DNA from 2 places in the Azotobacter armeniacus genome. Region 2 is predicted to be linked to the other one. Evidence: predicted binding sites of a transcription regulator. Region 2 holds the regulator's gene; the other holds the start of a gene.
What was found. Region 2 encodes FliA, which starts transcription of late flagellar genes. Its sites were predicted from a motif close to CTAAAGTTTNNNNNNNNNNNGCCGNTAA; they were not measured.
Positions count from the first base shown of each region.

Region 1 (3,398 bases), on a different contig from region 2:
ATGGGTCTGATCTACGGCATCGGCTTCCCGCCCTTCCGCGGCGGTGCACTGCGCTACATCGACACCCTCGGCGTCGCCCGCTTCGTCGAGCTGGCCGACCGTCACGCCGACCTGGGGCCGCTGTACCAACCGACCGAAAAACTGCGCGAAATGGCCCGCCAGGGCCGGACGTTCTTTGCCTGAGCGAGGGAGAGCCGAGTCATGAGTCTGAATCCGCAAGACGCCGTCATCGTCGACTTCGCCCGTACCCCGATGGGCCGTTCCAAGGGCGGCATGCATCGCCACACCCGTGCCGAGAACCTCTCGGCGTACCTCATCACCCAGCTGCTGGCGCGCAACCCGCAGATCGATCCGGCGGAGGTCGAGGATGTGATCTGGGGCTGCGTCAACCAGACCCTGGAGCAGGGCTGGAACATCGCGCGCATGGCTTCGTTGCTGACACCGATCCCGCACAGCAGCGGCGCGCAGACCGTCAACCGCCTGTGCGGCTCCTCGATGAGCGCGCTGCACAGCGCGGTGCAGGCGATCCAGACCGGCAACGGCGAGGTGTTCGTGGTCGGCGGCGTCGAGCACATGGGGCATCTGCCGATGACCCACGGAGTCGACCCGAACCCGAAGCTGTCCCTGCAGGTGGCCAAGGCCGCCGGGATGATGGGGCTGACCGCCGAGATGCTGGCGATGATGCACGGCGTGAGCCGCGAGCAGCAGGACGCCTTCGCCCTGCGCTCGCACCAGCGGGCGCACCGCGCCACGGTCGAGGGCCACTTCGCCGAGGAGATCGTGCCGACCGAGGGCCACGACGAGCACGGCCTGCTGCGGGTCTTCGAGCAGGACGAGACGATCCGCCCGGACACCACCCTGGAGGGGCTGGCCAAGCTCAAGCCGGTGTTCAATCCGAAGAACGGCACCGTCACCGCGGGCAGCTCCTCGCAGATCACCGACGGCGCGTCCTGCATGATCGTCATGTCCGGCCAGCGTGCCCGCGATCTGGGCATCCAGCCGCTGGCCGTGGTGCGCGCCATGGCGGTGGTCGGGGTGGATCCGTCGATCATGGGCTACGGTCCGGTGCCGGCCACCCAGAAGGCGCTGGCGCGGGCCGGGCTGTCCATGGCCAACATCGACTTCGTCGAACTCAACGAGGCCTTCGCCGCCCAGGCCATTCCGGTGCTCAAGGACCTCAAGCTGCTCGATCTGCTGGACGACAAGGTCAACCTGCACGGCGGCGCCATCGCCCTGGGCCATCCCTTCGGTTGCTCCGGGGTGCGGATTTCCGGCACCCTGCTGAACATCATGCGCCAGAAGGGCGGCACCCTGGGGCTGGCGACCATGTGCATCGGCCTCGGCCAGGGGATCGCCACCGTCTTCGAACGCGTTTGAAGCCATCCAGCCGCTACTTGTGAGACCGGGGCCCTGTGCCCCGGTCTTGCGTTTCCGCGTCTCTTGGGCGCATTCACCACCGTGAGGACGCCATGACTATGCAACCCGGTCTCTACCGCCATTACAAGGGGGCCGAATACCGCGTGCTCGGTATGGCCCGGCACTCCGAAAGCGAGGAGGAGCTGGTGGTCTACCAGGCCCTGTACGGCGATTTTGGGCTGTGGGTCCGGCCGCTGGCGATGTTCGCCGGAAGCGTCGAAGTTGACGGCCGCCAGATGCCGCGCTTTGCTTTGATTCGAGCGGAAACCCCGGCTTTTCCAGCCATCTGAGCCACAAGTACGACCGTGCTGCCCTTGACCTCGCGTCGGCGGCCACTATATATAGCGCCAAGCTAGAGCCTTGCGGTCGGTTCGATGAGTCACTTTCGGCGTCCGAGGCCCTGATACTGCGTTGCCGCTCCTTGCCATAGCCCGGCTATGACCCGTCACAGCGCCTTGTCTCGGAACCTCGTTCGGCCGAACTTGCGTTCAAGCACTGACCCGGCAGGCCGATAGACGCTCCCCCGCTTTCATCTTTCGAATTAGGAACACTCCGATCCATGGGTAAATCGCTGGTCATCGTGGAATCCCCGGCCAAGGCCAAGACCATCAACAAGTATCTGGGCAGCCAGTACGTGGTGAAGTCGAGCATCGGCCACATCCGTGACCTGCCCACCAGCGGCTCGGCCAGTACCGCCAAGGAGCCGGCCAAGCGTGGCAAGAGCGCGGCCGAGGCGCCGGCGCTGTCGCCCCGGGAGAAGGCCAAGCGCCAGCTGATCGCGCGCATGGGGGTCGACCCCGAACACGGCTGGAAGGCCCACTACGAGATCCTGCCGGGCAAGGAGAAGGTGGTCGACGAGCTGCGTCGCCTGGCCAAGGAAGCCGACACCATCTATCTCGCCACCGACTTGGACCGCGAGGGGGAGGCCATCGCCTGGCACCTGCGCGAGTCCATCGGCGGCGACGACAGCCGCTACCGGCGCGTGGTGTTCAACGAGATCACCAAGAAGGCAATCCAGGAAGCCTTCGCCCAGCCGGGCGAGCTGGACATCAACCGGGTCAACGCGCAACAGGCGCGGCGCTTTCTCGATCGGGTGGTCGGCTACATGGTCTCGCCGCTGCTCTGGCAGAAGATCGCCCGCGGTCTGTCCGCCGGCCGCGTACAGTCGGTGGCGGTGAAGCTGATCGTCGAGCGCGAGCGGGAGATCCGCGTCTTCATCCCGGAGGAGTTCTGGGAGATCCATGCCGATCTGGGCACCGCCCGGGGCGACAAGGTGCGCTTCGAGGTGGCGAAAGAGAACGGCGAGGCCTTCCGCCCGCTCAACGAGGCTCAGGCGCTGGCCGCGCTGGAGAAGCTCAAGGCCTCCAGCTACACAGTGGCCAAGCGCGAGGACAAGCCGACCCGCAGCAAGCCCTCGGCGCCCTTCATCACCTCGACCCTGCAGCAGGCGGCGAGCAACCGCCTGGGCTTCTCGGTGAAGAAGACCATGATGATGGCCCAGCGCCTGTACGAGGCTGGCTACATCACCTACATGCGAACCGACTCGACCAACCTCTCGGCTGATGCCCTAGCCATGGCTCGCGGCTTCATCGAAGGCGAGTTCGGTGCGAAATACCTGCCGGCCAAGTCTAACGTCTACACCAGCAAGGAGGGCGCCCAGGAAGCTCACGAGGCAATCCGCCCCTCCGACGTCAACCTGAGGCCCAACCAGCTGTCCAGCATGGAGCGCGACGCCGAGCGTCTCTACGAGCTGATCTGGCGTCAGTTCGTCGCCTGCCAGATGCCGCCGGCCGAATATCTGTCGACCAACGTCAGCGTCCAAGCCGGCGCCTTCGAGCTGCGCGCCAAGGGCCGCATCCTCAAGTTCGACGGCTACACCCGCGTGCTGCCGCAGCTGGCCAAGCCCGGCGAGGACGACGTGCTGCCGGAAATGGGCGAGGGCGAGCGCCTAGATCTGCTCAAGCTCGATCCCAGCCAGCATT
Region 1 is NZ_BAAGYK010000112.1:676-4,073, forward strand. Features, by position in the region: partial or broken gene ACYVD0_RS14740 (3-hydroxyacyl-CoA dehydrogenase family protein) at 1-183, shown strand, start outside; gene fadA (acetyl-CoA C-acyltransferase FadA) at 202-1,377, shown strand; gene ACYVD0_RS14750 (DUF1653 domain-containing protein) at 1,470-1,706, shown strand; gene topA (type I DNA topoisomerase) at 1,976-3,398, shown strand, end outside.
Region 1: the regulator FliA is predicted to act here: its motif matches at 1,904-1,931, upstream of topA (type I DNA topoisomerase).

Region 2 (3,398 bases):
GCACGGCGAACAGCACGGCCTCTCGGTCCTCGTCCAGCAGTCCGAGCAGAAAGTCACTGTGCCAGGAGAGCTGGACAGGGTCGATCTCGCTACCCTGCTGCAATTGCACCAGGAGACCGTTGAGGTATAGCGCCAGCCGGGCCAGGCGTCGGGCCATGGGCGTGGCGTAGTCCAGCCCGTGAGGACGCGAGGCGCCCGCCGCCGGCTCCGCCGCGCGCGGCACGAACAGCTGCGAGGGCATGCGCGAGGGGTCGCCGCCGACGACACTGCGGGTGCTTTCCCGCTCGATCTCCCGCACATAGAAGTAGAGCCGCCGCTCTTCCTCGGCAGCGAGGTCGACGAAGGCACAGCCGAAGCGGACTGCCTGCCAGTCGTCGTTAAGCTGACGATGACGAATCTGCCCGCGCAGGTCGAGCTGCTGACCATTGGGAAAGCGCAGGCAAAGCCGTTCGACATGCTGCCCGGCCTGTAACTCGGAAGCGGCGCTGGCCGGCAGCTCGATCCGGCAGCCGCCCAGCGACAGATCCAGCAGCCGTCCCAGGATCGGCCGGTCGTCCGCAGTCATCCGCACCTCGGCCTTCACCGAAATACGGGCGCTCAGCTCGGCGCGGAAGGTGCCGCGCCGATGGAGAACCTCCAGCCACTCGGGCCAGGCGCTGGTCAACTGGATGCGGCCCGGGACGCTCAGCCGCTGCCAGCCGCCCAGCGGGGCACTGCGCAGCAGGGTTCCGGCCACCCGCCCGGCGAGCCGGCACGCCTGCCCGGCCTCCAGCTGGGAAGCCACGACCGGCACCGCGGTCAGATCCAGAGTCAGCCGCTCCCCGACGAGAGCCTCCATCAACACCACGGGCAAGGACGGATGGTCCGGCGAGAAGCCAATCAGCCGGGCACCGCCGCGCTCGCAGAGCTGCTCGAGCAGTTCCCGACATGTGTCTGAATTATCGATGCGTGCATAGGCATCGCTGGCCTGAGCCATTTTCATCCTCCGTTCGACGCCGCTCCTCTGGCGGTGTCATGTCCTTCACGCAAACCACGGCTGGCCGGCCACTCCAGAAGCTAAAGGCTAGCCAGCCAGGCCGTTGCGCAGACGGGCCACCGCCTGGCTGTGCAGCTGGCAGACGCGGGACTCGCTGACGCCCAGCACGGCGCCGATCTCCTTGAGATTGAGATCCTCTTGGTAATACAGGCCGAGCACCAGCTTCTCCCGCTCGGGCAGCGCCTCGATGGCCTTGACCAGCCGCTCCATGTCGCGCCCCTCGGCCAGCTCGGCGAAAGGCGAGGCGTAGTGCCCGACGCTCATGGCATCGACCTCGTCCTCGCCCAGCTCGTCGATGGCCACCAGTTGGCTGCCGTTGCTGTCCAGCAGCAGTTGCCGATAGTCGGCCAGCTCGAGCCCCATGGCCGCGGCGATCTCGCGCTCTTCGGCGGGCCGGCCGAGGCGCTGCTCGAGCCGGCGCAGGGTATCGTCCAGAAGGCGCGCATTGCGCCGTACGCTGCGCGGCACCCAGTCGCGGCTGCGCAGCTCGTCGAGCATGGCACCACGGATGCGCAGGCTGGCGAAGGTGGCGAAAGTGGCCCCCTGGCTGGCGTCGTAACGCGGGAGGGCATCGAGCAGACCGATGGTGCCGGCCTGGATCAGGTCGTCCAGCTCGACACTGGCCGGCAGCCTGGTCTGCAGGTTCAAGGCCTGCCGGCGCACCAGCGGCAGGTACTGCTCAAGCAGGTCGCGCTGTCTGATTTTGCCCTGTGCCGTATACATTCCACTGACCTGGAGCATGACGAAAAACGGCCTGTCCTGTCCGGCGCTGCCGGGGCCGATCCTGGCCGGACGGAGGCTCTCCGGTCGGCATTCTCGCCTTGGGGAAGCGCCCGGAAAGCGTCGAACAGTCGCCGGGGAAACGGGCTATTCCGGGCTTTGGGAAATAGCGGCATAGTCAGCCTAGCGGTATTCGGCGATCAGCTCGATTTCCCGCACCGGCTGCGGTTCGGCGCGGGGCGCCAGGCGAAAGCGGAACTGCAGTGGCTGCCCGGCGTCCAGCCCGGCCAGGGCGGTGCTGCGCCCCCGGCCAGCGGACAGCTCGATGCAGCGCTCCGGGTGGCAGAGCCAGGCCCGGACCGGCGCACCGGCCGCAAGCGCGAAGCGCCAGCGCACCCCGGCCAGGCGTTGCCCCTGGGCAAGCGCCGGCGGCTGCAGGGCATCGGATGCGCTTTCCCGGCCGGGCAGCGCCAGGCGCAGGCTGGCAATCCGCGCCTGCCAGCTGCCCGGTGCGGCCTCTGCATCCAGCGCGAAAGCCGGCAGGGCCAGCAACAGGATGCCCAGAAATCCGCCCGAAATAATTGGCATGAATGCCCTTGCGCCGCTGCCGGCAGGACCGGCCTCCGCTTCGATGCCCTGGCTCATCCCTCATGCCCTTTCGGTCGCTCGGCCAGCAGCAACAGCTCGATCTCGAGGAAAGCGCTCGCGGCCTGGCGCAGGTTGTCGAGCAGCCCAGCGTGCGAGGCGAACCCAGGGTGCAGGACCAGCAGCCGGGCCGGCCCGCCGCCCTCGCGCAACCAGCGCAGGCACAGGTAGGCGCGGCGGAAGCTGTCCGGATCGCCTTCGACCCAGAGGGCCCAGCGCGGCTGCTGGCAGGCCAGGGTATGCAGGTGCGGGCTGTCCTCTTCCAGGGCGACCAGCTGCCAGCGGGCCGGATCGCCGACCCAGGCATGGCCATGGGCCTGCCAGCGTTGCAGGGTCTGGCGCACCCGCTCCAGACGCTGGCGCTGCGAGCCGGGCGGCAGGCCGACCACCATCAGGGTCGGGCGCGGCTCCTCGGGGGTGCCGGACGACAGCGCGGCGACGGGCACCTCCCCGGCGTCCCCCCCATGCTGCTCCGCCCAGCTCCGCAGCCCCGCGGCCTGATCGAGCAGGCCGAACCCGTCCTGATCCTCCGGAGCGGCCATCAGTGAACGCGCTCGCCGCCGAGCTGGCGGAAGGCATCGCCAGCCATCAGAAGATGCAGCAGGGCATCGAGCTGCTGACCGGAACCGCGCAGACGCCGCCCGCTACCCAGACCGGCCAGCCGGGCACGCAGGTCCATCGCCCAGTTCTCCGCGGACTGGTCCAGACGACTGGCACTGGCGGCCAAGGCGGCGGCGAGGAACAGCCGCAGCTCCGCCTGCAGCGCTCCCAGGGCCTCGCCGAGGGCCTGCCAGGCACGCAGGGTCAGCGCCGGCAAGTCATCGCAGGCCAATTGCAGACGCAGCCCCTCCGCCTGCCCGGCGAGCGCCTGGCGGCCCGGCTCCGGCGACCAGGCCAGCCAGTGGCGCTGGCCGAGCGGCTGGCCGCTGTCGCCATCGCGCAGGGTGCCGAACCAGGCCTCTACCGGCCAGAGCATCGGTTCCCCCGAACGGTTGCC
Region 2 is NZ_BAAGYK010000134.1:50,772-54,169, reverse strand. Features, by position in the region: gene ACYVD0_RS18020 (PilZ domain-containing protein) at 1-976, opposite strand, end outside; gene ACYVD0_RS18015 (RNA polymerase sigma factor FliA) at 1,064-1,759, opposite strand; gene ACYVD0_RS18010 (flagellar protein FlhE) at 1,940-2,344, opposite strand; gene ACYVD0_RS18005 (hypothetical protein) at 2,398-2,943, opposite strand; gene flhF (flagellar biosynthesis protein FlhF) at 2,943-3,398, opposite strand, start outside.